One region of the Streptomyces sp. NPDC026092 genome, then DNA from elsewhere that is predicted to be linked to it. Evidence: riboswitches for the same ligand, from Rfam matches in the RefSeq annotation. Region 1 holds a riboswitch; the other holds the start of a gene.
What was found. Region 1 has a riboswitch for glycine ahead of gcvP (aminomethyl-transferring glycine dehydrogenase). Riboswitches for the same ligand answer to the same signal wherever they lie in the genome.
Positions count from the first base shown of each region.

Region 2: it holds a riboswitch for glycine, as region 1 does, so the genes downstream of both, gcvT (glycine cleavage system aminomethyltransferase GcvT) here and gcvP (aminomethyl-transferring glycine dehydrogenase) in region 1, are expected to answer to the same signal.

Region 1 covers NZ_JBEZYN010000009.1:7,280-22,793, reverse strand. The annotation lists gene AB0F56_RS16665 (EamA family transporter) at 1-309, opposite strand, end outside; gene AB0F56_RS16660 (Clp protease N-terminal domain-containing protein) at 351-923, opposite strand; gene AB0F56_RS16655 (hypothetical protein) at 1,121-1,330, shown strand; gene AB0F56_RS16650 (SRPBCC family protein) at 1,399-1,827, shown strand; gene AB0F56_RS16645 (PadR family transcriptional regulator) at 1,901-2,530, opposite strand; gene AB0F56_RS16640 (DinB family protein) at 2,665-3,255, shown strand; gene AB0F56_RS16635 (PhzF family phenazine biosynthesis protein) at 3,398-4,207, shown strand; gene AB0F56_RS16630 (CPBP family intramembrane glutamic endopeptidase) at 4,275-5,054, opposite strand; gene AB0F56_RS16625 (glutamate-cysteine ligase family protein) at 5,178-6,677, opposite strand; gene AB0F56_RS16620 (hypothetical protein) at 7,158-7,778, shown strand; gene AB0F56_RS16615 (DUF5999 family protein) at 8,143-8,349, shown strand; gene gcvP (aminomethyl-transferring glycine dehydrogenase) at 8,483-11,368, opposite strand; glycine riboswitch at 11,547-11,646, opposite strand; gene AB0F56_RS16605 (PRC-barrel domain-containing protein) at 11,771-12,139, shown strand; gene AB0F56_RS16600 (DNA polymerase IV) at 12,401-13,786, opposite strand; gene AB0F56_RS16595 (MerR family transcriptional regulator) at 13,934-14,536, opposite strand; gene AB0F56_RS16590 (bifunctional nuclease family protein) at 14,819-15,292, opposite strand; gene AB0F56_RS16585 (MerR family transcriptional regulator) at 15,346-15,514, opposite strand, start outside.
Region 2 covers NZ_JBEZYN010000002.1:280,211-295,724, forward strand. The annotation lists gene AB0F56_RS03910 (ABC transporter permease) at 1-744, opposite strand, end outside; gene AB0F56_RS03915 (ABC transporter substrate-binding protein) at 869-2,632, opposite strand; gene AB0F56_RS03920 (ABC transporter permease) at 2,749-3,753, opposite strand; gene AB0F56_RS03925 (enhanced serine sensitivity protein SseB C-terminal domain-containing protein) at 4,064-4,852, opposite strand; gene AB0F56_RS03930 (enhanced serine sensitivity protein SseB) at 4,896-5,633, opposite strand; gene AB0F56_RS03935 (AAA family ATPase) at 5,771-6,451, opposite strand; glycine riboswitch at 6,592-6,697, shown strand; gene gcvT (glycine cleavage system aminomethyltransferase GcvT) at 6,859-7,986, shown strand; gene gcvH (glycine cleavage system protein GcvH) at 8,075-8,452, shown strand; gene glyA (serine hydroxymethyltransferase) at 8,477-9,736, shown strand; gene AB0F56_RS03955 (L-serine ammonia-lyase) at 9,884-11,254, shown strand; gene AB0F56_RS03960 (hypothetical protein) at 11,269-11,907, opposite strand; gene AB0F56_RS03965 (hypothetical protein) at 11,904-12,791, opposite strand; gene AB0F56_RS03970 (hypothetical protein) at 12,823-12,993, shown strand; gene AB0F56_RS03975 (EF-hand domain-containing protein) at 13,255-13,470, opposite strand; gene AB0F56_RS03980 (GNAT family N-acetyltransferase) at 13,544-14,182, shown strand; gene AB0F56_RS03985 (YncE family protein) at 14,187-15,383, opposite strand; gene AB0F56_RS03990 (polysaccharide deacetylase family protein) at 15,407-15,514, opposite strand, start outside.

The sequences.
Region 1 (15,514 bases):
GTACTCGATGAGCAGCGCGACGCCGACCGGGATCCGGGAGATCGAGGCGAAGTAGAAGGCCTGGACACCGGCCACGGCGAGGAGACCGAATCCGGCGAGCAGGGCCGGCTTGCGCCGCAGGAGGTCGCGGTGGCGCCAGGCCACGGGCAGCATGACGAGCGCGGCGCCGGCGACCCGGAGCCACACCACATGGAGCGGGTCGAGCCCCGCTTCGATGAGCGGCTTCGCCGCCACACCCGAACCGCCGAATGCGAAGGCCGAGGCCAGGGCAAGTCCCAGGCCGGCGCTTCTCCCCTGAGACGCGTGCATCGGGCCATCATGACAGGACGGCGTCAGGAGCGTCACCCCCGTCACACCTGTTGAGACAGCTCCCCGATCCGGTCGGCGAGAGCGCGCGGATCGACCCCGGCCCGGCCGAGCACCTCGACGGCCCTGCTCTCCGGGTCCGCGGCGATGACGGCCAGCAGATCGAGGCCCCGCGCCCGCTGGTCGCCGCGCAGCGCGGCCCGCTCCCAGGCGCCGCCCATCGCGGCGGCCGCCGTGGGCGACCAGCCGGCCGCGGCCGCTGCTGCCGCCGTGTCCCGTACGACCTCCAGGGCGCCGGAGTCCTCTACGGAGCCGCGCCACCGAAGCCCGTAGCCGATCGAGCGCTGGACGAGATAGCCGAGCACCCGCGCGAGCTGCGGCGGGCCGCCCTCGAAGGCCGCGCCCACCTCGGGGTCGGACTCGATCAGGGAGTGCAGCAGATGGGCGGTGTCGATCTGCCGGTCGCCGTCCCGCAGGGCCCGGCGGCGCGCGCTGGCCACGACCGTCGCGAGTTCGGCGGTGAGGCGGCCGAGCTGGATCTCCGGGCGGCGGGACGCGAGGAGATCGGGGCGGTGGGACGCGGGCTGCTGCGGTACGCGAGGGACAGGACTATGCACGCTCCCACCTCATCAGCCGACGGCCGCCGGAGCATCCCCGGCGAGAAGCATGTGCGCATCCCACCACAGTTGGGCACAGGCGACCGGATCCTCCTCCTTACGGAGGAGATTGCGCCCGATCACGCCCGAGGGGCGCGCGCCGCCTTGCCCTGCGCCCCGAATGCAACCACGAGGCCCTCCCGTTTCGTCTCCTCAATATGTTCTGGATGGTCGCCCTGCTCGCGCTCGACGGGCGGCAGTACGTCTACCGCGTGTACGCGCCGCGGGACGCGCTGCCGGCCGATCTCTTCTGGGCCGCGTTCCACTGCCACGACGAGAGCGGCGGTCCGCGCGCCTCCGACTGGTTCGACGCGGCGCAGATCTGGTGGATCGGCGACGTCGAAGAACTGACGGTTCATCAGTATTGAATGTTCACGGCCGCCCGGCTACGTTCCGCGACACCAGAGTCGGACGGAACCCGCGAAGGGGTGGTCGTATGGCCGAAGTCAGCGCCGAGACACGGATCGATGCGCCGGCCGAGAAGGTCTGGGCGCAGCTGACGGACTTCTCCTCGTACGGCGAGTGGAACGCCACCCACACCAACTTCCCCAGCGGCGGCCCGGCCTCCCTGGAGACGGGTGCCACCTTCGCGGAGAACATGAAGCTGATGGGCTTCCCCGCCGAGGTGACCTGGACGGTGGAGGAGCTGGAGACCGCGCGCGTCCTGGCCATCCGCGGCAAGGGCCCGATGGGCGTCATCGTGGCGACCCGCTACTCCCTGGCCGCCGACGGCGACGCCACGACGGTACGGATCGACGGCGAGTTCACGGGCGCCGCCGTGTCCCTGATGGCGGGCAAGCTGAAGGACTCGGCGACGGCGGCCCTGAACGAGTCGCTGCGCAAACTGACCGGCCTGGTGGCCTGAGCCCCACACGCACACGGAGGGCCCGTGCGGCGATCGCCGCACGGGCCCTCCGGTATTCCCCCGACCCCGAAGGTCAGTCCTCGTCGGCCAGGATCAGATACAGCTTCTTACGGGCTTCATTGATGACCTCGACGGCCTTCTGCCGCTGCTCGGCGCTGCCGGTCTTCCAGACCTGGCCGAACGCCTCCATCAGACCGAAGCCGGCCTGCCGGATCTCGTTGACGGCGTCCCAGTCGACTCCGCGCCCGGCCTCCTCCCAGGGAGCCTCCGGCCCCGACTCGGCCTCGGTCCGGCCGGTCTCGGTGAGCGTGAACAGCTTCTTGCCGCCCTCGCTCTCGCTGGTGATCAGGCCCTCGTCCTCGAGGAGCTGCAGGGTCGGGTAGACCGAGCCGGGGCTGGGCTTCCACGCCCCGCCGCTGCGCTCGCCGATCTCCTGGATCATCTCGTAGCCGTGCATCGGCCGGTCCTTCAGCAGCGCGAGGATCGAAGCGCGCACGTCTCCGCGCCGCGCCCGGCCCCGGCCGCCTCCATGACCGCGCCCACCGGGGAACGGCCCTCCCCGGAACGGCCCGCCGCCGAACCCCGGCCCGAACGGGCCGAAGGCGGCACGCCGCCGCTCGTCGTCACCACCGCGGAAGCCGCCCCAGCCACGAGGGCCGGGCCCGCAGTCTCCATGTCCGTGTTCGTGTCCATGTGAACGCATCGCAACGCTCCTTCCATCGGGTATACATCGTTGAACGGTCGCGATGCCTCAACGATATATCGGAATACTTCGTTTGCCAACCAGGCTCGAAAAATCCCCGGACCGGAGCGCGCACGAGCGCCAGACTGGGCCCCATGACCCCTACGGACCCCAAGGCCGACCTGCGCTTCTACCTCCAGTCCGCCCGCGACGCGCTGCTCTGGAAGCTCGACGGGCTCTCCGAGTACGACGTCCGCCGCCCGATGACACCGACCGGCACCAACCTCCTGGGCATGGTGAAACACGCGGCGAGCGTGGAGCTGGGCTACCTCGGGGACACCTTCGGCAGGCCGTCGCACGAGGACCTGCCCTGGGTCGAGGCCGGCGCCGAGCCCAACGCGGACATGTGGGCGACCGCCGAGGAGTCACGCCGGCAGATCGTGGGGCTCTACCGCCGGGCCTGGGCGCACGCGGACGCGACCATCGACGCGCTGCCCCTGGACACGGTCGGCACCGTGCCCTGGTGGCCCGAGGGCAGGGACGAGGTGACGCTGCACCACGCCGTCGTACGCGTCATCGCCGACACGCACCGGCATGCCGGGCACGCCGACATCCTCCGGGAATTCATGGACGGCGCCGTGGGGATGAACGAGGGCAACACCAGCATTCCCCCGGGCGACACGGCCTGGTGGAAGGAGTACCGCGACCGCCTGGAGCGGACCGCCCGGGAGGCGGACAAGGCGTAGGCAAAGTCATAGGCACAGACACAGACACAGGCAGACGGGAACACCCGACGCCGGACCGTGGTTCACGTCCCCGGACGGATCGGTCCAGTCCTCCGGAATTGGCCTTGGCCTGCCACTTTCCCGTCACGGTACGGTCCGGTCCATGCGGATCCGAATCGTCGACGCCTTCACCGACCGCCCCTTCTCCGGCAACCCGGCAGGGGTCCTCCTCCTCGACTCCTTCCCCGACGACCACTGGCTCCAGAAGGTCGCCGCCGAGGTCAACCTCTCCGAGACGGCCTTCGCCCACCCCCTCCCCCCGGGCGGCGACGCCGACTGGGCGCTGCGCTGGTTCACACCGGTCGCCGAGGTCGACATGTGCGGCCACGCCACCCTCGCCACCGCCCACGTCCTGCACACCACGGGAGCCGCGACCGGGACCGTCCGGTTCACCGCCCGCTGCGGCATCCTCAGCGCGACGGCGGCGCCGGACGGCTCGATCACCATGGACTTCCCGACCTCGTCCCTCACCCCCGTCGAGACCCCCGCCGGCCTGGAGAAGGCCCTCGGCGCCGAGGTCGTCGCGGTCCACGACACCGCCGCCCACATCGGCGACCTCGTCGTCGAGCTGCGCGACGAGGCAGCCGTACGCTCCCTCGCGCCCGACCTCGCGACCCTGGCCGGCCTCGCCGAGCGCGGTGTCGTCGTCACCGCCGCCGCCGAACAGCCCGAGCGCGGCTACGACTTCGTCTCCCGGGCCTTCTTCCCCCGCCTCGGCATCGACGAGGACCCGGTCACCGGCAGCGCCCACACCGCGCTCGCCCCGCTCTGGTCCGCCCGCCTCGGCCGCGACGACCTCACGGGGTTCCAGGGCGGCGCCCGTACCGGCATCGTCCGCACCCGGCTGCGCGGCGACCGCACCCTGCTGACCGGCGACGCGGTCACGGTCATCGAAGGCGACCTGCACGCCTGACGCGGCCCCCGGACATGGTGAAGGGGCGTACGGCACCCGGCCGTACGCCCCTTCACCGTGGGCTGCCCTACACCGTGGGCAACCAGTCCACCCGCCCCGCCAGCAGCCCGTACCCCACGAAGGCCACGATGTCGAGCAGCGCGTGCGCCACCACCAGCGGGCCGACGCGCCCCCAGCGGCGGTAGAGGTACACGAAGACGACCCCCATCACGACGTTCCCGATGAAGCCGCCGATGCCCTGGTAGAGGTGGTACGAGCCGCGCAGCACCGAACTCGCCACCAGCGCGGCCATCGGTGTCCACCCCAACTGCCCGAGCCGGCGCAGCAGATAGCCGACGACGATGACCTCCTCCACGACGGAGTTCTGCACCGCCGACAGGATGAGCACCGGGTACTTCCACCACACGTCCGGTAGCGACTCGGGCACCACGGTCAGGTTGAACCCGGCGCCCCGCGCCGCGAGGTAGAAGGCGAGCCCCGCGCTCCCGATCACGGCCGCGACCAGCGCACCCCTGCCGAGGTCGGGCCAGGGCCGGGTCCGGTCGAAGCCGATCGCCCGCATCCCGGTGCCCTCCCGCAGCAGCAGATGCGCGACGAGCAGGACCGGAACGAGCGCCGTGGCGATGCCGAAGAGCTGCCAGGCCAGATCGAGCCACGGCCGCCCGGGCGCGTACGAGCCGTTGAGCGTCGCCGCCTGTTCCTTGAGCCCGCCGGGCTTGGTCAGCGAACCGATGAAGCTGATGAGGGACGACAGTGCGCTCGCACCGAGCGACAGCGCCAGGACGATCAGGGTCTCGGACCGCAGGATCCCGCGCGGAAGGCCGCCGGGCGGCAGGGCATCAGGCACCACTCGTTGATCCGACACCACACCTGTCTCCCATTCCCCATCGCGTTCCGGGTACGGAGATCATGCGTGACGCCCCCCGCCGAGCGCCATTCCGACAGCGGTACAGCCCCTTCGTCCGCCCGGCTACCCGACCCCCACCGGCCAGCGGTGCACCGGCTCGCCGCCCCGCATCAGCTCGGCATACCGGCGGGTCGTGGCCGCGAGGGCCGCGTCGCGGTCAAGGCCGGAGGCGAGCGCCCGGTGGAAGGTGTCGACCTGCCAGGACGCCCCGTTGACCCGTGCCCGGCACCGTTCCTCGATGACCCCGAGGTAGAAGTCGCGGTCGGCCGGCTCGACGTGCCAGGCGTCGAGCCCGGCCGCCGCCAGCGGCAGCAGTTCGTCGAGGACGAGCCGTACGGCCGGTACGGCGGCCACTCCGCCCGAGCGCCCGGGGCGCGGCCAGCGCAGCTCCGCGTCGATCCCGTGGCGGCACGCGGTGTCGAAGTTCGCGGCGGCGTCCTCGAAGGGCAGCCGCTTCCAGACCGGCCGGGTGTCCTCGGCGAGCGCCCGCACCAGGCCGTAGTAGAAGGCCGCGTTGGCGACGACGTCGGTGACCGTCGGCCCGGCCGGCAGCACCCGGTTCTCCACGCGCAGATGCGGGACCCCGTCGACCCAGCCGTACACGGGCCGGTTCCAGCGGTACACGGTCCCGTTGTGCAGGACCAGCTCCTGCAGCCGGGGCACACCGCCCTGGTCCAGGACGCGGAGCGGATCCTCCTCGTCACAGATCGGCAGCAGGGCGGGGAAGTACCGCAGGTTCTCCTCGAAGAGGTCGTACGCGGAGTCCACCCACCGCTCCCCGAACCAGGTGCGGGGCCGCACCCCTTGGGCCTGGAGCTCGGGCGGCCGGGTGTCGGTGGCCTGGGTGAAGAGCGGCGGCCTGGACTCGCGCCACAGCTCGCGCCCGAAGAGGAACGGGGAGTTGGCGCCGACGGCGATCTGGACCGCCGCCACGGCCTGCGCCGCGTTCCACACGGCGGCGAACCGGCCGGGCGTGACCTGGAGGTGCAACTGCACCGACGTACAGGCCGCCTCGGGGACGATCGAGGTGGCCGTGCAGGTCAACTGCTCGACGCCATGGATGTCGAGGGTGAAGTCCTCTCCGCGGGCGGCGACGATCTGATCGTTGAGAAGGGTGTAGCGGTCGACGGCCGAGAGGTTCTCGGAGACGAGATCGTCCTGGGCGAGGGTCGGCAGAATTCCGATCATGATGACGCCGGCATCGACTTCACGGGCCTTGCGATCGGCATATCCGAGGCCGGTCGTGAGTTCCTCCGCGAGCCGATCGAAAACGCGCCCGCCGAGCCGGTGCGGGGCGATGTTCACTTCAAGATTGAATCTTCCCAGTTCCGTCTGGAAATCCGAGCTCGCGATGCGTTCCAGGACGGCCCCATTCACCATCCTGGGCATGCCGTCGGCACCCGCGAGATTGAGTTCGATCTCCAGGCCCATCAGATTCCTCGGCCGGTCGAACCGCTTCTCCGCCAGGAGCCTCGCAAGACCCGCCAGGCACTGCTGGAGCTTCCTGCGGTATCGCTGCCGATCGGACAGGTCGAACCTGTCCGCCACGACCTTCTCCCCCATGGAAGCTTCCCTCCCGATCGGGCGGCCACGGCGACGGCCGCGCGTGTCACGGAACGATGATGCCCACGCGATTGATCCATAACGCCTGCGGAGCGCCCTCGTTGAACGATAGGCTGGAACGAGCAATCGCCCGGCACGTCCCGACGGCATCCGGCAATGGACATATTCCCCGAACATATTCATCGAAAGCATGGGGTCGATATCCGGCCGTCCGCTCCGGTGAAGTTCTCGCAGGCAGACGACCGGCACCCGGCATAAATACGATGAATCGCCTCCGTAGCGAGACCGGATGCGGCCTTGCGCGCAATATCGGCGACCGCTAGCGGAAACATCGTGTGAACACGTCTCGTATAAACTCCGCGAACGAGGCAGAGTGTTGGCACCCGGCCATGGCTTCATGGCCCCTTCGGCCCGGCAGCCCACAGCGCCGTCGTACCTGCCCACGCGTCACCGTGTCTCCTGAGCGAGAGGCGACCCATCATGCTCCGACCCTCCCCGGCCCCCGCGCCGGCCCTGCGCAGTGTCCTCGCGGCCCTCGGTTCCCCCACCGCCGTCCGCGAGGCGCGAACTCCCGCCCTGCGGGCGGCCCAGGGGCCGCTGAGCCCCGAGCTGCCCCTGCCCGTCCACGTCCTCGACGTGCGGGACCAGGTCGTCGACGTACGGGACCAGGTCACCCCGACCGGGCAGCCGCCGCGCACGCGGCTGGCCGGCTGGCGCTTCCTGATCCGGGGCACCGACCGGGCGGTCGCCGCCGCCGACACCATGCTCACCCCCGACGGCTGGTCCTTCTCGCACTTCTTCGAGGGCCCTTACGTCACCGCCACCGAACGCGCCCTGCTGCAGGCCGAGGCGCTGCCCACGACGTACCAGCCGAGGCTGCTGTCCGTACCGGAGTTGTACATGCTGACGCTCTGGCTGCACGGCGACACGGAGTCCGACGGGGCCTCGTCCTCGCCCGACCCTGACGACCTGCTGATCCCGCTCGCCCCGGCACCGCCCGGCATCGCGGCGAACCAGCCGCACCTGGTCGCCGACCTGTTGCCCGTGCTCACCCTGCGGCTGGCGCCCCCGCCGCTGTTCGGCACCCCGGCGCCGGCCTGAGCGGGCCTCGAGAAGCGCACCACGCCCCGCGGCCCGGCCGGCCGCGGGGCGCCCTGCTGCCCGAACCCGCACCCCGGGAGGACGGGTTGTCGCCGAACGACCACCTCGAACACCCCCTCCCCTTACGGGCTAGCCCAGCAGGACTACCCCGAACCACCCGAAGAGACCGCCCAGTTGAGCTGAACCGCCCGCGCGGGTGATACGTCTTCATGCAGTAGGAAGAGCTGCCGCGAAATACCTGCGGATCGTCGTCCGTGGGGGAACACTGGACCAACCGAACCGACAACGGGGGGCGGCCATGAGCACCGAACCGAGCCGCAGGACGACACACTCACTCACCACGACGCAGCGAAAGAACCCATCCATGTGCCAGCACCAGCCTGCCTGTCCCACCGCCGAATCCGCCGACCGGGAGGCGGCCCGCATGACGGCGCACCACCCGGAGCAGGGCTGGAGCCTGCTGTGCAACGGGGTCCTGCTCTTCGAGGACACCGGTGAACTGCTGCCGGACGGCCAGATCATCGCCCCGCACCGCCCGCTGACGACGGCCGGCGTGACGACCGCCGCCTGACAGCAGGACGGCACGTCGGGGCAACGTCAGGCACGACACCGTACGAGGGAACACGCAAGGGCCGGCCCGGAGAGAACTCTCCGAACCGGCCCTGACTCATGCGTTCATGCCGTCACGAGCGGCCGGTCGCTCGTCAGTGGTCGTACTCGTCCAGCGGCGGGCAGGAGCAGACCAGGTTGCGGTCGCCGAACGCGCCGTCGATGCGGCGGACCGGCGGCCAGTACTTGTCCGCGGGCGAGACACCGGCCGGGAAGACCGCCTCGTCACGGGTGTACGGGTGGTTCCACTCGCCACCCAGGGCGGCGGCCGTGTGCGGGGCGTTGGCCAGCGGGTTGTCCCCGGCAGGCCACTCGCCCGACGCGACCTTCTCGATCTCGCCGCGGATCGCGATCATCGTGTCGCAGAAGCGGTCGATCTCGGCGAGGTCCTCGGACTCGGTCGGCTCGATCATCAGCGTGCCGGCCACCGGGAACGACATCGTCGGCGCGTGGAAGCCGTAGTCGATCAGGCGCTTGGCGATGTCGTCGACGCTGACGCCGGTCGCCTTCGACAGCGGGCGCAGGTCGACGATGCACTCGTGGGCGACGAGCCCGGCCGGACCGGTGTAGAGCACCGGGTAGTGCGGCTCAAGGCGCTTGGCGATGTAGTTCGCCGCGAGGACGGCCACCTGCGTGGCGCGCTTGAGGCCCTCGCCGCCCATCAGTCGGACGTACGACCACGAGATCGGCAGGATGCCCGCGGAGCCCCACGGGGCGGCCGAGATCGGGCCGACACCCGTCTCCGGACCGGCCGTCGGCTGCAGCGGGTGGTTCGGCAGGTACGGGGCGAGGTGCGCACGCACACCGACGGGCCCGACGCCAGGACCGCCACCACCGTGCGGAATGCAGAACGTCTTGTGCAGGTTCAGGTGCGACACATCGCCACCGAACTTGCCCGGCTTGGCGAGCCCGACCAGCGCGTTGAGGTTGGCGCCGTCGACGTAGACCTGGCCGCCGGCCTCGTGGACCTCGGCGCAGATGTCGGCGACGTGCTCCTCGAACACACCGTGCGTGGACGGGTAGGTGATCATCAGCACGGACAGCTCGTCGCGGTACTGCTCGATCTTGGCGCGCAGGTCCGCGACGTCGACCTCGCCGTCGTCGGCGGTCTTGACGACGACGACCTTCATGCCGGCCATCACGGCGGAGGCGGCGTTGGTGCCGTGCGCCGAGGACGGGATCAGACAGACGGTGCGCTGCTCGTCGCCGTTGGCGCGGTGGTAGGCGCGGACGGCCAGCAGACCGGCCAGCTCGCCCTGCGAACCGGCGTTGGGCTGGATCGACACCTTGTCGTAGCCGGTGACCTCGGCGAGGCGCTCCTCCAGCTCGGTGATGAGCGTGACGTAGCCCTGCGCCTGCTCGACCGGGGCGAAGGGGTGCATCTGCCCGAACTCGGGCCAGGTCACCGACTCCATCTCGGTGGTCGCGTTCAGCTTCATGGTGCAGGAGCCGAGCGGGATCATGCCGCGGTCGAGCGCGTAGTCGCGGTCGGCGAGCCGGCGCAGGTAGCGCAGCATCGACGTCTCGGAGCGGTGCGCGTGGAAGACCGGGTGGGTGAGGTACGCGTCGGAGCGCAGCAGCCCGGCGGGCAGCGCGTCCTCGGTGACGGCGTCCAGGGCCTCGATGTCGGCGTCGACACCGAAGGCGGCCCAGACGGCGGCGATCTGCGCGCGCCCGGTGGTCTCGTCGCAGGAGGCGTACACGTGGTCGGCGTCGACGAGGTACAGGTTCACGCCGGCCTCGCGGGCGGCGGCCACGGCCGCGGCGGCCTTGCCGGGCACGCGGACGGTGACGGTGTCGAAGAAGTCGCCGTGGACGACCTCGACACCACCGGCGGTGAGCCCGGCGGCAAGAACGGAGGCGTACCGGTGGGTCCGCTGCGCAATCCCCTTGAGGCCCTCGGGCCCGTGGTAGACGGCGTACATCCCGGCCATGACGGCGAGCAGCACCTGAGCGGTGCAGATGTTGCTGGTGGCCTTCTCGCGGCGGATGTGCTGCTCGCGGGTCTGCAGGGCCAGGCGGTAGGCGCGGTTGCCGTCGGCGTCGACGGAGACGCCGACCAGGCGGCCGGGCAGCGAGCGGGCGTGTTTGTCCTGGACGGCCATGTAGCCGGCGTGCGGGCCGCCGAACCCCATGGGCACACCGAACCGCTGGGTGGTACCGACGGCGATGTCGGCACCGAGGGAGCCGGGCGAGGTGAGCAGCGTCAGCGCGAGCAGATCAGCGGCAACGGTGACGATCGCACCGAGCTCGTGGGCAGCGTCGATCAGCGGCTTGATGTCACGCACGGCGCCGGAGGCACCGGGGTACTGAATCAGCACGCCGAAGACACCACGCTCGGCGATCTCGGCCGGGATACCGGCCGAGAGGTCCGCGACGACGACCTCGACACCGGTCGGCTCGGCGCGGGTCTCGATGACGGCGATGGTCTGCGGCAGCGCGTCGGCGTCGACGAGGAAGACCCCGTTCTTGACCTTGCCGACACGGCGGGAGAGCGCCATGGCCTCGGCGGCGGCGGTGCCCTCGTCGAGGAGGGAGGCGCCGGAGGTCGGGAGACCGGTGAGGTCGGCGACCATGGTCTGGAAGTTGAGCAGCGCCTCGAGCCGCCCCTGCGAGATCTCGGGCTGGTACGGCGTGTAGGCCGTGTACCAGGCAGGATTCTCCATGACGTTCCGCAGAATGACGGGCGGAGTGAAGGTCCCGTAGTAGCCGAGCCCGATCATCGGCGCGAGCACCTGATTGCGATCGGCGAGCTCACGCAGCTCGGCGAGGACCTCGGCCTCGGTGCGGGCGGCCGGCAGCCCGAGGGCCTCGGCGTTCTTGATCACGTCCGGCACGGCGGCGGCCGTCAGCTCGTCGAGGGAGCCGTAGCCGACCTGGGCGAGCATCTTGGCCCGGGCTTCGGCGTCGGGCCCGATGTGCCGCTGCTCGAACGGGATGCCCTGTTCGAGTTCGGAGAGCGAAATGCGGTTGGCGGTCATGTACGGAGGCCTCCTGGTCGTCACGACCTGCGAGGGACACCACGGCGCGGGTGCCCGGACGGCCTCCCCCTCTGTCATCTCAACCTGAGAGCTTCACCGGCGATGCCCAGGGCTCGCCGGCTTTCACCGTCGGTGAGAGCGGACGCCGTCGGACCTCCGCTCTGCTTTCCAGAGTGACCTCGTCCATGCGGTACCGGGTGCCTGAGAGATTCCGGGGAGGATTTGCTCCTTCGGCGCCTCCGAAAGGTTTCTCCGGAGGACTCTCCCGCACGGGGTCGACAGCCACAGCCAGCCTACCAGCGCGGTTCCGCCTTCCATCGCTCAAGTGGCCGACATCCCAGATGTGCACTTTCGTATTCTTTGTAGGCCTTCGCAGAGCAGGTGCGACCAGTTGGAGGGACCGTGCAGACCGACATCGATCCGCGCAGCCTGATCGGCCGCAAGGCGTTCGACCGCAACGGGCACAAGATCGGCACCGTGGACGAGGTGTACCTGGACGACGCGACGGGCGTCCCCGAGTGGGCCGCGGTCCGCACGGGCCTGTTCGGCCGCGACGCGTTCGTCCCCCTGGAGCCCAGCGAACTGGTCGAGGACGGCCTCCACATCCCGTACGAACGCGCCCTGATCAAGGACGCCCCGGACTTCGGCGTGGGCCGCCACCTCTCCCCGGAACAAGAACTCCAGCTCTACCGCCACTACAGCCTGGCCCTCCCACCCCCACCACCCCCGGACCACGACTTCGGCCGCCTGGCAGGCCAGGACGACACATAGCCCTGCCGCCCCCTCCCGCACCACAGCCAGCCCACCGACCCCCCGAGCCCGCCGACGGCGCACAGCCGCCCACAGGCAGACCCGCACCTCTGCCCTCCCACCCGCACAACCGGTCCCGGCGCGGGCCTGCGGGGCAGCCACCGACCCCACCGAGCCCGCCGACGGCGCGCACCCCCACAAGCAGACCCGCACCTCTGCCCTCTCACTCGCACGGGTGGTGCGGGTGAACACAAGCCCGGCCGGAGGCCGGGCGCACTCCCCCTAGGCGACCGCCGCCGTCCCCGCCCCGCCCCCCACCAGCGGCAGCGGCTCCCCCGCCTCCAGCTCCGGATCGTCGACGAGAAACGTCCGCACCCGCCCCGGCGCCGACCCCGGCTGCTCGAAGCGCACGGTGACCCGCCCCACCCCGCTCCCCTGCACCCACCCGGCCCCGTACACGGCATGCCGTACGTCGTGCCCGGGCACCCACCTCCGCTCGGCGGCAGAGGGTTCCCCCGCCTCAGGAGCCCCCACTCCCACAGGCACCTCCTCCACCGCACCCCCGCCGTCCCGCACCCCCTCCGCCGCCTCCGCCTCCGCCGCCTGCGCGAACAAATCCTCCTGCGTGTAGTCCGCAAGCCCACTCACCCCCACCCCCAACAACCGCACCCCACCCGTCGTGTCCACCCCCTCCAGCAGCCGCCCCGCCGCCTCCCGGACCACCAACGGGTCGTCCGTGGGCCCCCGCAAGGTCTCCGAGCGCGTGAGCGTCGAAAAGTCGAAGCGCCGCACCTTCAGCACGATCGTCCGCCCCGAGTGCCCCGAGGCCCGCAGCCTCCCCACGCACCGCTCGGCCAGCCGCTCCACCTCGATCCGGATCCGCACCCGGTCGTGCAGGTCCACGTCGAAGGTGTCCTCGACCGACACCGACTTCGCGTCCCGCTCGGCCACCACGGGCCGATCGTCGTACCCCTGGGCCATGCGGTACAGCGAGGCCCCGTGCGCGCGCCCCAGCAGCCGTACGAGCTCGTCCTCGCCCGCGTCCGCGAGGTCCGACACCGTGGTCATCCCGGCCCGCCGCAGATGCTCCCCCGTGGCCGGCCCGACCCCCGGCAGGATCCGCACCGACTTGGGCCCGAGCAGTTCCCGCTCGGTCCCTGGCTCTATGAGCACCAGGCCGTCCGGCTTGGCCTCCTCGGAGGCGATCTTGGCGAGCATCTTCGACCCCGCGAGCCCCACCGACCCCGTCAGCCCCGTGGTGGCGAGAATGTCCCTACGTAGCCGCTCACCGGCCTCCCGCGCGGTCCCGCTGTCGTCGGCCACACCCCCGGCCTCGAGGTCCACGAAGGCCTCGTCCAGGCTCAGCGGCTCCACGAGCGGCGAGAGCCGCCCGAGCAGCTCCATGACCTGCTCGCTGATCGCACGGTAGAAGCCGAAGCGCGGCACGAGATACGCGGCGTTCGGCGCGAGCCTCCGCGCCTGCGCCATCGGCATCGCCGAGTGGACGCCGAACCGCCGTGCCTCGTACGACGCCGTGGCCACGACCCCACGCGGGCCGAGACCACCGACGACCACCGGCTTTCCGCGCAGACTCGGCTTGGCCGCCTGCTCGGCGGCGGCGAAGAAGGCATCCATGTCGAGATGCAGAATCGTCGGCGCGGTTCTCACACTCCGATGCTGCCCCACGCCACTGACAATCGACCCGCACTCCCGTACGGACGCGCGCCACAAACCCCAACCCCGGCGCTCAAACCCCAGTCCCGGCGCTCAGACCCGAACCTCGGCGCTCAGACCGCCCGGAGCGCAGCCCCCCGCTCAAACCGCCCGGTCGCGCCGCCTCCGGGCAAGCTCGTCACCCGGGTTGTGCCCGATGAGGGTCTCCCCCGTATCGATCCGCTCCCCGTGCAGCTGCGACAGCGCCGCCTCGACATCCCGCCAGACCACGCCCACGGCGATCCCGAAGACGCCCTGACCGCCCTGGAGCAGGTCCACGACCTCGTCCGGCGACGAGCACTCGTACACCGTCGCCCCGTCGCTCATCAGCGTCATCCGCTCCAGATCGCGGAAGCCGCGGGCCCGCAGATGCTGAACGGCCGCCCGGATGTTCTGCAGCGCGACCCCGGTGTCCAGGAAACGCTTGACGATCTTGAGGACCACGACGTCACGGAAGCTGTAGAGCCGCTGCGTCCCGGATCCGTACGCGGGCCGCACGCTCGGCTCGACGAGCCCGGTGCGCGCCCAATAGTCCAACTGGCGGTAGGTGATCCCCGCCGCCGCGCACGCGGTCGGCCCCCGGTACCCCACCGTGTCCGTACCGGCCGAAGCGCCCACCGCGGGACTGCCGTGAAGCGGATACGGACCGCTTTCCTCGGGCGCGCGCCCGAGGGAGCCCCCTGCCGTACCGTCGCCGCTGCTCATCACGCCGACCCTCCGTCCTTGACCTGCCCACACGAAGGTAGGCAGTCACTAGGGGTGCGTCAACGATCGCCACACTCGGCACGCCGAGTGATAATCACCCTGAGAGTGGTTTCGCGTGCCCCTCTCTGTGGAAAGGGTCTCCGAATGCGCTGATGGCGCCCCGCACACGACGGCCAAAACCAGCCCCGCAGGCTAAAGCCAGACCCGCCCGGCCCACTCCGGAGCCAGCCGCACCAGAGTCGGCCGCACCGGACTCGCCCACACGAGAGCCGGCGCCACCCTCTACTGACTGCTGGACCCGAAGTCCTCGGGGGAGATCTGGTCGAGGAACTCGCGGAACTTCTCCACCTCGTCCTCCTGCTCGTCCGGAATCGCGATACCGGCGTCGTCGAGCACGCCGTCACTGCCGAAGATCGGCGTCCCGGTGCGCAGGGCCAGCGCTATCGCGTCGGACGGCCTGGCGCTCACCTCGACGCCGCTGGCGAAGACCAGCTCCGCGTAGAAGACACCTTCACGGAGATCGGTGATGCGGACCTCGGTGAGCTCCTGGCCCACCGCCTCAAGGACATCCTTGAAGAGGTCGTGCGTCAGCGGCCTGGCAGGGGCCATGCCCTGCTGGGCGAAGGCGATCGCGGTCGCCTCCCCCGGTCCGATCCAGATGGGGAGGTACCGATCGCCTCCCACTTCACGCAGGAGCACGATCGGTTGGTTGGAGGGCATTTCCACCCGGACACCCACAACGTCGAGCTCGTTCACACAGCAACCCTAGGACGTGCCCGACCGGTTTGGGTAGTCGGGCCCCCACAAGATCACGGCAACCGTAGCCCCAGCGCGGTCTGGACCAGTGCCGCGTGCAGCCGTACGGAGAGCCCCGCGAGCTCCTTCGCGGTGGCCTCCGCATGGGCTCTGGTCTGCGGATTACGGTGCCGGCGCAGCGGCGCCACCATCTGCTCGACGAGCCCCGCCTCCCGATCGGCG
Region 2 (15,514 bases), on a different contig from region 1:
GTGCTTTCCGAGCACGACCCGCTCCGGCAGGCCCTTGGCGCGTGCCGTACGGATGTAGTCCTCGCCGAGGACCTCCAGCATGGTGGCGCGGGTGAGTCGCGCGTACATCGCCGCGTACAGGAACGCGAGCGTGACCCAGGGCAGCAGCAGTCCGCCGAACCAGCTGCCGAAGGACTCGCTGATGGGCGTGTACGAGGCGTTGAGCCAGCCCAGTTGGGTGCGGAAGACGAACATCGACAGCATGCCCGTGAAGAAGATGGGGAGCGAGACGCCGGCGAGCGCGGTGATCATCGCGGTCCGGTCGACGACCGTGCCCCGCTTCAGCGCGGAGATCACACCCGTGGTGACGCCCATCAGCAGCCACAGCGCGGCGGCTCCGACGACCATGGAGAGGGTCACGGGGAACGCGTCGACCAGCATCGTCGAGACGTCCTGCTCGGTACGGAACGAGTAGCCGAAGCAGGGTGCCTCGCAGTGGATGGTGCTGCCACCGCCGGTGTAGTCACGTCCGACGAAGATGCCGGAGACGAAGTGCCAGAACTGCACCAGGATCGGCTCGTCCAGGCCCAGCTTCTGCCGGACAGCTTCGATGGAAGCCGGATCCGCCTGCTTGCCGACGAACATCGCGGCAGGGTCGCTGCCGGTCATCTTGGGGATGAGGAAGAAGATGCTGAGCGTCGTCAGGGTGACGACCATCAGCATCACTACGACGGCGAACAACCGTCGGACGAGATATGCAAGCATGCGGTCGGCCGACCGGCGGCCGGGGATCCCGATCGGGTCCCCCGGCCGCCGTGCGCGGCCATCACCTGCCCTTCGGACCTAGCGGCGGGTGGTGCGCCGTTGGAGCGGGTGGATTGACTCGGACTTACTTCATGACGCCGAGCGACGAGTAGTCGTAGCGGCCGTTGTAGGCGTCGGCCGTGTAGACGTTGGTCAGTCGCGAGGAGCGCCAGATGATGTTCTTCTCGTGCGTGAAGGGCAGGTAGACCGCGGCCTCGGAGACCTTGGTGTTGATCTGCTTGTAGAGCTCGCCGGCCTTGACCGGGTCGGTCTCCTTCAGCGCCTGGTCGAACAGGCCGTTGACGGCCGGGTCGTTCAGCTCCGAGAAGTTGTTGTTACCGCTCTGGAGGATGAAGCGGCCGTCGACGAGCGGCTGCAGGAAGCCCTGGCCGGTCGGGAAGTCGGCGCCCCAGCCCATGATGATGATGCCGTAGCCCTTCTCCTTGACCACCTTCGGCGAACCGATGATGCCGGAGGTCTGGGCGCCGTCGAACTGGTCGATCTGGGCGTCGATGCCGACGGCCTTCAGCGACTGCTGGAGGGACTCGGCGGTCGCGATCTCGATCTTCTTGTTGTTGCGGACCGCGATCGTGGTCTTGAAGCCGTTCGGCTTGCCGCACTTGGCCAGGGCCTCCTTGGCCTTGGCCACGTCCGCCTTGCCCTCCAGCTTGCCGTACGGGTCGGCCTTCGGGTCGGCACCCTTGATCGCCGGCGGCAGCATGTTGGAGGCGATGTCGCCACCGGCCTGCGGGCCGCCACGGGCGGTCTGCAGGGACTTGGAGTCGGCCGCGTAGATGATCGCCTTGCGGCACTCGACGTTGTCGATGACCGTCTGCGGGAAGACCGCGTAGCGGATGAAGCCGGTCTGCGGGTTGTCCGCGTTCTCCTTGTGCTGCTGGAGCACCTTGGCGCGGGCCGCCGCGCCGACACCGGTGGCGTTGAGGTCGAGGTCGTACTCGCCCTCGACCAGACGGTTGTCCATGTCGTCGGCGTTGGTGGTGAACTTGACGCTGATCTTGTCCGGCAGCGCCTTGCGGACGGTGTCCGTCTTCGCGTCCCACTTGTCGTTGCGGACGAGCAGCATCGACTTGTTCGGGGTGTACGACTGCCACTTGTACGGGCCGGAGGAGAAGGGCTTCAGGCCGTACTGGGCCTTGGTGTCCTTGTCCTGGCGGACCGGGGAGGCGGCGGGCATGGCCAGCATCTGCAGGAAGTCACCGTTGGCGACCGGCAGCTTGAAGATGATGGTCTTGTCGTCCGGGGTCTCGATCGCCTTCAGGCCGAGCTTGTCCGGGGTGGTGTCCTTGTAGGGACCCTTGTACTCGCCCTTGGGGTCGAGGACCTGCTGGAGGTAGATCGGGCCGCCGGAGATGACGTCCTGCGCCCAGATGCGCTCGATGCCGTACTTGATGTCCTTGGAGGTGATCGGCTTGCCGTCCTCCCAGGTGACCCCGTCCTTCAGCGTGAAGGTGTAGGTCAGGCCGTCCTCCGAGACCTTGCCGGCGTCGGTGGCGAGGTCGGGGACCAGCTCGGTGGAGGCGGCGCCCGGCTCGGCCTTGAAGGTGACCAGCTGGCGCGTGTAGTAGCGGGCGAAGTCCCACACGAAGCCGTAGTAGCCGCGCTGCGGGTCCCACGAGTCGGCCTCCTGCGAGCCGATGAACTTCAGCTCGCCGCCCTTCTTGTCCGAGGGGTTGGCGACCTTGTTCACCGCGGCGTTGAAGCCGGGTGCGCCGGTCTTGCTCTTGCCGTCGCCGGTGCCGCCGCCACACGCGGTGGTGACGACCATCGTGGCCGCGGCGAGCAGCGCGCCGGCGGCGATTCTGCGCCGCGAAGAGCTGTTCAGAGTCATGGTCTCGCAACCTCCGGAATAGTGGCGGCCGTTACGGCGGTCCGCCGGTGTTGATTGCCTCCTGTCAACAGCGGCAGGGGCGGGTCTGTACGGGCGTGCGGGCGGTCTGCGGGCGGTCAGCGAGCGGCCTTCGGGTCGAGCGCGTCCCGCACGCCGTCGCCGAAGAGGTTGAACGCCAGAACGGTGATGAAGATCGCGAGGCCGGGGATCACCATGAACAGGGGGTCCGACTCGTAGGTGGAGATGGCCGTCGACAGCATCTGGCCCCAGGAAGCGGTGGGCGGCTTCACACCCGCGCCGAGGAAGCTGAGGGCCGCTTCTGTGAGGATGTTGGTGGGGATCATGAGCGTCGCGTAGACCATGATCGGGGCGACCAGGTTGGGCAGCAGCTCCCGGCGCAGGATGTAGAGCCGGCCGGCGCCGAGCGAGCGGGCGGCCTCCACGTACTCGCGGTTGCGCAGCGAGAGGGTCTGGCCGCGGACGATCCGGCCGACGTACGGCCAGCCGAAGAAGCCGATCACGATCACCAGCGCGCCGATGCGGACCCCCGAACCGGAGAAGCCGAGCAGCTCGTTGGGGAGCACGGAGACCAGGGCGATGGTGAAGAGCAGCTGCGGGAAGGCGAGCATGACGTCCATGACGCGGCTGAGCGCCGCGTCGACCCAGCCGCCGAAGTAGCCGGCGACGATGCCGAGGATCGTGCCGAGGACGACCGCGAACATCGCAGCGAGGAAGGCGACGAGGAGCGAGATCCGGGCGCCGTAGACGATCCGGCTGAAGACGTCACGGCCGTTGACGGGCTCGACACCGAGCAGGAAGTCGGAGCTGATGCCGCCGTAGGGACCGATCGGGGTGCCGAAGAGCGGGTCGATCTGGTCCTCGTGGAACTCGTCCGGCGGGTGGCCGAGCAGACCCACGATGACGGGCGCGAGGATCGCGACGACGACCAGGAAGATCACGATCGCGCCGCCGGCCAGCGCGAGCTTGTCGCGCTTGAGCCGGGTCCAGGCGATCTGCCAGGGGGAACGTCCCTCGATCGTCTTGCCGGGCGGCGCTGGGGGCACGGCATCGACGGCGGCGGTCGACTCGGCCGCACTCGTCTCGTGCAGTGGTGCCGTCATCGTGGTGAGGACCCCTCTCGGCCGCCGGTAGCCGGCCCTTGCCCGCCGCGGGTAGCGGCTTGGTGGAACAACTGCGGGGCACCGGCCAGGAGGCCGAACGCCCGGTGTTCCGGGGAGTCTTCAATGTGGTCGCGATCACCCGCCAGACCTGACGGGGAATGTTTGCGCAACCGTGATGCGGTTCGTTGCCTTCCGTTATCCGGACGCTGTGATCGCGCCAGCGGACCATCTCGCCCACTATTCGGCCAGAACGGACATCCGACCCAACCCCTGTGTGACAGGGGTCAATTGGTGCGACGGAACGGACGTATCAGTACGTACGCGGTACGGCCGGCGGGTAGCCGTAGCCCGGGGCGGGCGGCGCGGGCGCCGCGTGCGCGTCGCGGTCGTAGAACGGGCGCGCGTTGGCGCGCAGCCACATCGCGACGGGGTCGTACGCGTCCGACATCGCGACCGTCGAGACGGGCAGGCCGTCGGGGACGGCGGAGACAGACTGGCGCATCATCGCCCGCACCGACTCGACCGAGGCGGCCGAGGTGTCGTACAGGTCGAGGCCGATGGCGAGGTACGGGGTGCCGAGCGCGGGATGCACCCAGGCCCGGCGCAGCGTCCGTACGGCCGGGGTGCGGTGGGCGTTCTGGGTCAGCAGGGCGTAGAACTGCGGGATCTCCAGGGCAGGTTCGGAGAGCCTGAGCGGTCCGGCCGGCATCCGGTCGAGGCCGGTGGCGATCCGGCGCAGGTCGGCCCAGGGGATGCCGACGCCGCCGTTCTGGTCGTGCGGATTGAGCCAGATGCCCACCCGGTCGGGGAAGAGCGCGCCGGCGATCTCGCGCCCGGTGACCACCTCGTGGGCTCGGTTCCAGCCGGAGGCGGCGAGCTCCTGGGCGGAGGTGACGCAGGGGGCGTACCCGAGGCCGTCGACCTCGATGTTCCCGTACTGGGCGTCGGACGAGCCGGGCGTGCCCTGCCAGAGCAGCATCCAGACACCGCCGTCGGCGAGGGCGCGCAGCAGGTCCTCGTACGCCTCGTAGCGTCCGGGTGTGACCTGGCGCAGCATGTGCTCGACCTGTCCGGTCGCAGCGGTGCCCGACGCGCTCACGCTGTTTTCCGCCCCTCTTCCGTAGACCCCATCAGCTTAGTTATCAGGAGGCCCGCTGGTAGAAGGGGCGCACCCGCTCCAGCATCCACTCGCCGACCGGGTCCTGTGCGACGTCGAGCAGGATGAGGTTGACCGGCCAGGCCACCTCGACCCGGCCGAGCGCGCGGCCGAGGGCGTCCAGCGGGGCGTTCCGGTCGACGCCGTCCCAGGTGACGAGCTCGACGCCGACGAAGAGGGCCGGTTCGGTGCCCTCGACGCTGGCGAGGGCGCGGCGGGCAGAGAGGACGACTCCGGTGGCCTCGAACTCGGCGGCCGCGGCGGAGAGGAAGTCGACGGGGTCGTCCTGCCAGTCGGGCTCGAAGAGCCGGACCCGGCCGCCGCTCGCGGGGCCGTCCAGCGGGGTGCGGCCGGTCCGGCAGAGCTCGGCGACGGCGGGCGGGGGCAGCGGGGCGCCGACGGTGCCGCCGGGGTTCACGGCGATGCCGAGCTGCGGGGGCAGGCCGCGGGCGAAGTCCCGGGCGGGGGCGACGGTGAACGACATGTGGCTGCCGACGCAGGCCAGGAACTGCTGCTCGGAGCTGAAGACGGGGACGTACGGGAGTCCGTCGATCTCCATCGTGGGCAGGTCGAGGTCACGGCTCTCGGGGCTGCCGCCGTTGGGCAGCGGCACCCAGACGGGGCTCCGGCCGAGGACCTCGACGAGGCGGCCTCCGGCGGAGGGGTTGCCGAGCGAGGCCGCGAGGACCTCTTCGAGCTCGTTGCCCGGCCACGTAACGTCCACGGTTCCCGCTTCCCCTGTCTCACGCGTCCTGATCGCGCTGTCTCACGCGTCCTGATCGCGCGTCTCCCGCGTCCTCGTCACGACGCCCTCGGGGCAGAACCCTAACGCCGCCCTGGCACCCCCGTGGCCAAAAGCGCTCAGTGGACGGAGCGGAAGGCGATGGTCCGCAGGGCGCCGGCGGCGTCCCGGTCTAGCAGGGTCGCCGAGGCGCAGCCCCGGGGCAGCCGACCCGACTCGACCGAGCCGAGGAGCCGGCCGACGGCCCGGCGGTGCCGGGCGAAGGCGTACCCCGAGACGCCCCGGCCGCGCTCGCGCTGGCCGGCGCGGGCGGTGTCGGGCGTGACGTCGAGCAGGATCAGATGGAGGGCGCTGCCGCGGCGGCGGGCCTCGCGGGCCAGCCAGTTCCGCACCCAGGACTGGGTGCCGCAGTCGTGGACGACGACGCTCCGCCCGGCGCGCAGGACGCGCCAGAGCCCGGCGTAGTGCGCGATCCGGGCCAGCGGGCGGTAGACCGCGTACGGCAGGAAGGCGGGCAGCCGGGCCTCCCAGCGCTCGCGGGCGTCCTGGGAGTCGATGCCCAGGCCGTCCGCGGCGCGCCGCATCAGGGTGGACTTGCCGCTTCCGGGCAGCCCGGAGACCACCACGAGGTCGCCCGCGGCGAAGGCGAGCGTCCGGGGGCCGCGGCCGCCGCGCTCGCGCAGGTCGCGCAGCAGGGGCGCGGCGCGGCGCCTGCGGGTTCTGGCGCGGGCGCGGGCACGCGGGCCGGGTATCCCCGTCCCGGTGCCCGTGGCGTAGGCGCCGGAGTGCTGGATCGTCATCGTCTCTCCCCCAGTCGGGTCCCGAGAACCCCTTGCCCACAAAGTGTAAAGAAGGGGTAATCAGTCACAAGCGATTTGCCGATCGGACACCGCGTGCAATGATGTCCGCGCCAAGCGCACACAACCGCATACCGGCCGCTCGAATCCGCGCGGGAGAGTCCCGGAACCACCTCCACGGTGGGCCCCGGGCGCCGAAGGAGCAAGACCCTCCCTTGAATCTCTCAGGCCCCGTACCGCGTGGATGAGGCAGATCTGAAAAGCGGGACGCCTTCCGGCGTTCCCACCCAAGGTGCAAGCCGAGGTCTCGGTGACGAGATGCCCTCGGTGAACCTCTCAGGTTCCATGACAGATGGGGAGGACGTCCTCGCCCGTCATGTTTTCCGCCCTTGGGATCCGGGAGCCACCTCATGAGCACGTCTGCCCCCCGTCTGACCGCCCTCGATGCCCTGCATCGCTCCCTGGGCGCGACCATGACCGACTTCGCCGGCTGGGACATGCCGCTGCGCTACGCCAGCGAGCGGGACGAGCACCTCGCCGTCCGCACCAAGGCGGGCCTCTTCGACCTCTCCCACATGGGCGAGATCACCGTCACCGGTCCGCAGGCCGTCGAGCTGCTCGACCACGCGCTGGTCGGCAACATCTCCACGGTGGGTGTGGGCCGGGCGCGGTACACGATGATCTGCCAGGAGGACGGCGGCATCCTCGACGACCTGATCGTGTACCGGCTCCAGGAGCACGAGTACATGGTCGTGGCGAACGCCTCCAACGCGCAGATCGTCCTCGACGCCCTCGTGGCGCGTGCCGAGGGCTTCGACGCCGAGGTCCGCGACGACCGTGACGCGTACGCCCTGATCGCCGTCCAGGGCCCGGAGTCCCCCGGCATCCTGAAGTCGCTCACCGACGCCGACCTGGACGGGCTGAAGTACTACGCGGGCCTCCCGGGCACGGTCGCCGGGGTCCCCGCGCTGATCGCCCGTACCGGCTACACCGGCGAGGACGGCTTCGAGCTGTTCCTGAAGCCGGAGCACGCCGAGGGCGTCTGGAAGGCGCTGACCGAGGCGGGCGCGCCGGTCGGCCTGATCCCCTGCGGCCTCTCCTGCCGTGACACGCTCCGCCTGGAGGCGGGCATGCCGCTGTACGGGCACGAGCTGACGACCTCGCTCACCCCGTTCGACGCGGGCCTGGGCCGGGTCGTGAAGTTCGAGAAGACGACGAACGAGGGCCGCTTCGTGGGCCGCGAGGCGCTCGAGAAGGCCGCCGAGCGCGCCGAGACCGCCCCGCCGCGCAAGCTCGTCGGCCTGATCGCCGTGGGCCGCCGGGTCCCGCGCGCCGGGATGGCGGTCGTCGCGGACGGCCAGGTCATCGGCGAGGTCACCTCGGGCGCCCCGTCGCCGACGCTCGGAAAGCCGATCGCGATGGCCTACGTGGACGCGGCGCACGCCGCGCCCGGCACCCAGGGTGTAGGTGTGGACATCCGCGGCACCCACGAGCCGTACGAGGTCGTGGCGCTGCCCTTCTACAAGCGCCAGAAGTGACGTTTCCCACCCCGTCACGTCTCACCTCCCGTCTCATCCCGTAAGACCCGCGTTCATCAGTACTCCCCCGATCCAGGAGAATCACGACATGAGCAACCCCCAGCAGCTCCGCTACAGCAAGGAGCACGAGTGGCTGTCGGACGTCGTCGACGGCGTCGCGACGGTCGGCATCACCGAGCACGCGGCGAACGCCCTCGGTGACGTCGTCTACGTGCAGCTCCCGGAGGTCGGGGACACGGTGACCGCGGGCGAGTCCTGTGGCGAGCTGGAGTCCACCAAGTCCGTCAGCGACCTGTACGCCCCGGTGACCGGCGAGATCGTCGAGGCCAACCAGGACGTCGTGGACGACCCCTCCCTGGTGAACACCGCCCCGTTCGAGGGTGGCTGGCTGTTCAAGGTGCGCCTCGCGGGCGAGCCGGACGACCTGCTCACCGCCGACGAGTACACCGCCTTCACCGCCGGCTAACCGAGACCCCGTAGGGATCGATTCATGTCGCTTCTGAACACCCCTCTCCACGAGCTGGACCCCGACGTCGCCGCCGCCGTCGACGCCGAGCTCCACCGCCAGCAGTCCACCCTCGAGATGATCGCCTCGGAGAACTTCGCTCCGGTCTCGGTCATGGAGGCCCAGGGCTCGGTCCTCACCAACAAGTACGCCGAGGGCTACCCGGGCCGCCGCTACTACGGCGGCTGCGAGCACGTCGACGTGGCCGAGCAGATCGCCATCGACCGGATCAAGGACCTGTTCGGCGCCGAGTACGCCAACGTCCAGCCGCACTCCGGCGCCTCCGCGAACCAGGCCGCGCTCTTCGCGATCGCCCAGCCCGGCGACACGATCCTGGGCCTGGACCTGGCGCACGGCGGTCACCTGACCCACGGCATGCGCCTGAACTTCTCGGGCAAGCAGTTCAACGTGGTCGCGTACCACGTGGACGAGGCCGGCCTGGTCGACATGGCCGAGGTCGAGCGCCTCGCCAAGGAGCACCGCCCGAAGGTGATCATCGCGGGCTGGTCCGCCTACCCGCGTCAGCTGGACTTCGCCGAGTTCCGCCGGATCGCCGACGAGGTCGAGGCGTACCTGTGGGTCGACATGGCCCACTTCGCGGGTCTGGTCGCGGCCGGTCTGCACCCGAACCCGGTCGCGTACGCGGACGTGGTCACCTCGACCACGCACAAGACGCTCGGCGGCCCGCGCGGCGGCATCATCCTCGCGAAGAAGGAGTTCGCGAAGAAGCTGAACTCCTCGGTCTTCCCCGGATTCCAGGGTGGCCCGCTGGAGCACGTGATCGCGGCCAAGGCCGTCTCGTTCAAGATCGCGGCCTCGGAGGAGTTCAAGGAGCGCCAGCAGCGCACGCTCGACGGCGCCCGGATCCTGGCCGAGCGCCTGGTCCAGGACGACGTCACCGCGCACGGCGTCTCGGTCCTGTCCGGCGGCACGGACGTGCACCTGGTCCTGGTGGACCTGCGCAACTCCGAGCTGGACGGCCAGCAGGCCGAGGACCGTCTCCACGAGGTCGGCATCACGGTCAACCGGAACGCGATCCCGAACGACCCGCGTCCGCCGATGGTCACCTCGGGTCTGCGCATCGGTACGCCGGCGCTCGCGACCCGCGGTTTCGGCACCGAGGACTTCGCCGAGGTCGCCGACATCATCGCGGAGACCCTGAAGCCCGGCTTCGACGCGGACGCCCTCAAGGCCCGCGTGACCGCTCTGGCCGAGAAGCACCCGCTGTACCCCGGCCTGAAGTAATTTCGTACCCTTTTGTTCGTACGAAGCTCCGGGGCACCGCGCACACTGGTAGTGAGCGGTGCCCCACCCCTTTGTTCCGCCTGTTTCGTCCTCCGTTCTGCACCACCCCGGCAGACAACGGCGTCAGCCCCCCACAAGGAGTTCCCCGTGGCCATCTCGGTCTTCGACCTGTTCTCGATCGGCATCGGCCCGTCCAGCTCGCACACGGTGGGCCCGATGCGGGCCGCCCGGATGTTCGCGCGCCGGCTGAAGAACGAGGGCCTCCTGGCGCACACGGCGTCGATACGGGCCGAGCTGTACGGCTCGCTCGGCGCGACCGGCCACGGCCACGGCACGCCGAAGGCGGTCCTGCTCGGCCTGGAGGGCAACTCTCCGCGCACGGTGAACGTGGAGACGGCGGACGAGGAGTTCGAGCGGATCAAGGCGAGCGGCCGGATCAACCTGCTCGGCGCGCACGAGATCCCCTTCGACTTCGACGAGGACCTGATCCTGCACCGCCGGAAGGCGCTGCCGTACCACGCCAACGGCATGACGGTCTTCGCGTACGACGCGGAGGGCGCGCTGGTCCTGGAGAAGACGTACTACTCGGTCGGCGGCGGCTTCGTCGTGGACGAGGACGCGGTCGAGGGCTCGGACCCGATCATCCCGGACGACACGGTCCTGAAGTACCCGTTCCGTACGGGCGACGAGCTGCTGCGTCTCGCGAAGGAGACCGGCCTGTCGATCTCCGCGATGATGATGGAGAACGAGAAGGCCTGGCGCACGGAGGAGGAGATCCGCGCGGGCCTCCTGGAGATCTGGCGGGTCATGCAGGCCTGCGTCTCGCGCGGCATGTCCCGCGAGGGCATCCTGCCCGGCGGCCTGAAGGTCCGCCGCCGCGCCGCGAACACGGCCCGCAAGCTGCGCTCCGAGGGCGAGCCGGCGGCGCTGGCGATGGAGTGGATCACGCTCTACGCGATGGCCGTGAACGAGGAGAACGCGGCGGGCGGCCGCGTGGTCACCGCCCCGACGAACGGCGCGGCGGGCATCATCCCGGCGGTCCTGCACTACTACATGAACTTCGTGCCGGGCGCCGACGACGACGGCGTGGTCCGCTTCATGCTGGCGGCGGGCGCGGTCGGCATGCTCTTCAAGGAGAACGCCTCGATCTCGGGCGCCGAGGTCGGCTGCCAGGGCGAGGTCGGCTCGGCCTGCTCGATGGCGGCCGGCGCCCTCGCGGAGGTCATGGGCGGCTCCCCGGAGCAGGTCGAGAACGCGGCCGAGATCGGCATGGAACACAACCTGGGCCTGACCTGCGACCCGGTCGGCGGCCTGGTCCAGATCCCGTGCATCGAGCGCAACGGCATGGCGGCCGTCAAGGCGGTCACGGCGGCCAAGATGGCCCTCCGCGGCGACGGCAGCCACCTGGTCTCCCTGGACAAGGTCATCAAGACGATGAAGGAGACCGGCGCGGACATGTCGGTCAAGTACAAGGAGACGGCGCGGGGCGGTCTCGCGGTGAACATCATCGAGTGCTGATCAGCACGGGCTGATCACCGCCTGCTGATTCCCGGGGCGGTCCGGGCCTCGTGCGGGTTCGGCTCGTCGCGCAGCAGCGGCACCGGGCCCCGCAACGCGAATCCGCCGGGGAGGTCCAGCCGGCCGCCCCGGCGCTCGGCGATCACCGCCCCCTGCGCCCCCAGGCTCACGTCGACCGCGCACTCCCCTGACCGCACGCCGGTCAGACAGGTGTCGCGGACCACGCAGACGAGCCCGGAGATCCAGAAGACCACGCTCAGCTGCACGTCCAGTGTGCCGATCTTGGCGCCGTCCACGTAGACGTCGACGTAGGGCCGGTGCGTGGAGGTCACCCGGTGGGTCGCGAGCGCGACGACCTCCTCGCTGCCCGGCAGATCCCGGGTACGGCGCGCGGCGGACTGGAGCGCGGAGTGGCCGCGCCAGCCGGCTGCGGCCAGGTCGAGCACGTCGAGGCCGAGGAAGTCGTCCACGACGGTGGCCAGCTCGTGCTCGACCGCCCGGTCGGCAGCGGGCGTCCGGCCCCGTACGGGCGCGAGCAGCGGCTCGGCCGTGCCATGGGCACGCAGCGGGCCGTCAAGGCCCTCACCGTCGCCGAGCAGGAACGAGCGGACGGTCGTCGGGGTCGTGGCCCTCGCGGGCGCGGTCGTGGTCATCGGTCCTCCTCGTCGAGGGTCTGCCGGCCGGGGTCCGGGTGCGGGTCGAGCCGGGTGGAGTGGGTGGGCGGCTCGCCGGGCGGCCGGTACTCGGTCAGCGCCGTGTCGCCGATGGCGGGCCGCAGGGTCGCCCGTACGTGGTTGCGCACCCAGCGGGGGCCGCGGTGCAGGCGCCCGAAGTAGACGGCCGCGGCGGCGGCGAGGGCGAGCGCGCCGCCGAGGGATGCGGGGCCGACGACCCACCCGACGGGGGTGGAGCCATCGCCGTTGCCTCCGGGCGGGACGTTCGGGTTCGAGTCGGTCGGGTTCGGATCCGTCGAGTTCGGATCCGTCTGGTTGGGGTCGGTCGGGTTCGGATCCGTCGAGTTGGGATCCGTCGGGTTCGGCTCGTCAGTGACCTCGTACGAAGCCTCGTCGTACTGCTCCGGATAGTCCTGGCAGACCGCCACCACTGTGTGCTCGCCCGACTCCGCGTCGCTCGGTACCGGGATCTCGGTGGCGAAGGTGGCCTGCTCCGTGACGGGGGCGGTGGCCAGCGGCGGCCCTTCGCCGTCCCACCGCAGGTCGACGTTCGAGCACCTGAAGCCCGTGCCCTCCGCCTGTACGGTGCTCCCTTTCGCGCCCTCCTCCTCGGCGAGGGTGAGGAGCGGGTCCCCCGGGGTTTCGACGACATAGTCCGCGTCCGCATAGAGGGACGGCTCATCGGTGCACTCGGCCCGCAAGGTGTAGGTGTCCGGGTCCGAATCCGGGACGGTCTCCGTGTATGAGAAGTCGCCGTTCTCCGCCACGGGGATGCCGGACGCGATCGCGGGCCCGTCGACCACGTGGAGATACACGGTGCCGGCGGGGCACTCCTGGAAGCCCGTGCCCCGGACGTCGATCACGTCCCCGACGGAGCCGTGGTCCGGGTCGAGCGTGAGGGAGGCCTCGGCATCCGGTGGTTCCGTCGTCGGCGCCGGTTCCGATGTCGTGGGCGGCGGCTCCGACGTGCCGGGTGGCGGCTCCGTCGTCGGCGGCGGGGGTTCCGTCGTGTCCGCCGGCGGTTCCGAGGTCGTCGGCGGGGGCGTCGGTTCGGCCGACGCCTGAATGGCGACCGGTCCCACGCTGATCGCTACGCTCAGAAGCACAGCCATCAGCAATCGACGCACCAGCCGCGCGGCAGTGACCATAGGAAGGAGGGATTGGGGAACACCCCTATTTTCCCATCAGGTTCACACCCGCGCGCGTCGTCCCTCCCGGCGGCTCAGCCGGGCGCGTCGGCGCTCGGTCGGCGCCGGTGCCCGGGCGGGCGGCACCTCACGTGCGTCTACGCACGGAGTGCGCGCCGCCCGCCACGCCCCGCAGGGGTCAGGCCTTGTTGAGGTGGGACCAGAACTCGTCCCACGACAGCTTGCCGTCGCTGTTGCTGTCCCGCTGCTTGATGAGCGCCTCGGCGACCGTCTCGGTCACGTTGAAGTCGCCCAGCTGGGCCATGACGCTCTTGTACTCGGAGGCGGTGATGAAGCCGTCCTTGTCCACGTCGAACCGATCGAACGCCGTGCGTGCCGACTCGATGTCCGCCACTGTTTCCGCCCCTTCTTGGTGCTTCTCTGACGGGGTCAGATTAGCGGGCGCGACCATGTCAGATGATGGGGGTATGAGCGATGACGTGGGACGGATTCTTGCGGCGGCCGCCGGCGGACTGTTTCCGCCGCCCGACGGGGGTACGACGATCGTGCCGCAGCCCAGCCCCCGCGATGCCGGAGTCCTCGCCTTCACCGCGCACTCCGTCGTGTTCACCGACGCGGATCCGGACTGGGTACGGGCCGAGCTGGCCGCCACCGCCAGTGATCCGCTCGCCGCGTCCATGAATCCGGGCTTCCTGCTCGCCCTCATGCGGCGTACCGGCCGGCGGATGAACACCGTCGACCTGCTCACCGTCGCCCCCGCCCTGCCCGGCGCCCCCGAGCTGCCGCTGCGTGAGATCGAGGATCCCGAGCATCCCCGGGTCGCGCGGGCGATGAAGTACCGCGACGACGTACGCGTCTGGGGCGCCGAGGGTGGTCTGCTCGTTCTCGGGCGGGGTGTCGCCGGGCGCTGGGAGGCCGCGATCGAGGTGGACGAGGACGTCAGGCACCGCGGGATCGGCCGAGCCCTCGCGCTCGCCGCCCGGCACCTGACACCGGGCGACGTCGTCTGGTCCCAGCAGTCCCCCGGAAACGCCCGCAGCGTCCGGGTGTTCCAGGCCGCCGGCTATCGGCCCGTCGCCTCCGAGGCCCTGTTGAGCGCCGGGTGACGAGTCATCTGAACACGCCCGTGTGGCCCAGGGAGTAGCGGCCCGGTTGGGGGTAGACCGCCAGGCCGTGCGGGCCGCCGCCCACCGGGATGCGGGCCAGTTGCTTTCCGGTCTTCGTGTCGATCGCGTACACCTCGGCGTCGTAACGGCCCGACAGCCACAGCACCTTGCCGTCGGCCGAGACGCCGCCCATGTCCGGGGAGCCGCCGTCCGGCAGCCGCCACTTCTTCGTCAGCCGGTTCTGGGCGAAGTCGAAGACCGAGATGGAGCCCTCGCCGCGGTTGGGGACGTACATCTCCTTGGAGTCGCGGGAGATGTAGAGGCCGTGGGCTCCCTTGCCGGTCGGCATCAGCTGCGGCGTGGTGAACTTCTCGCCGTCGAGGACCCACATGCCGTGGGCCATCATGTCGGCGATGTAGAAGGTCTTGCCGTCCGGGGAGAGCTTCACGTCCTGCGGCATGGCGCCCTCGAACGGCAGCCTCTGCTGGCCGACGACCTTCATCTTCTCCGTGTCGACCTTCAGGAGCTCGCCGGAGAACTCGCAGGAGACCACGAAGTACCGGCCGTCGGCCGAGAAGTCCGCGTGGTTGACGCCGTAGCAGGAGACCGGGACGGTCTTCTTCCGCTCCATCGTGTGCGGGTCGCGGAAGACCAGCTCCCGGTCGAGCGAGGCCATGACGACGGCGTACTTCCCGTTGGGCGTGAAGTACAGGTTGTACGGGTCGTGGACCTCGACCGGCTTGCCCGCGACACCGGTGGCCGGGTCGATCGGGGTGAGCGTGTGGCCCCGGTTGTTGTTGACCCAGAGGGTCTTCAGGTCCCAGGACGGCACGACGTGCTGCGGCTGGATGCCGACCGGGATCGTCTCGACGACCTTGTACGTCGCCGGGTCGATGACCGAGACCGTGTTGGAGTTGGTGTTCGGGACGTAGACCCGGCTGGGGAAGCCCTTCACCACGGGCGAGAGCTTGCCGGGGCGGTCGGCCGCGTAGATGTCGTTCGGGTCGAGGACCGGCGGCATCCCCGGCAGGCCCGCGGGGGTGGCCTTCTTCGGTACGGCGGGGAGCGCGGCGGCCTCCTCCTTGCCGGCGCCGCCCCGGGGCTCGGGGGCCCGGTCGGCGGTCCCGCACCCGGCGAGCGCGGCGAGCAGCGCGGCGGCGAGGAGGCTCTTCGTGCGCGTGGTCATCGTGCGCGTGGTCATCGTGCGCGTGGTGAGAGGCGGCATCAGGTCAGCAGCTCCGTGGTCGTCACCGCGCGCAGGCCGCGGCGGTCGAGGTCGGCGAGGAGGGGCGGCAGCGCGGCGAGGGTGTCCGCGTAGCCGAGGTGCAGGCT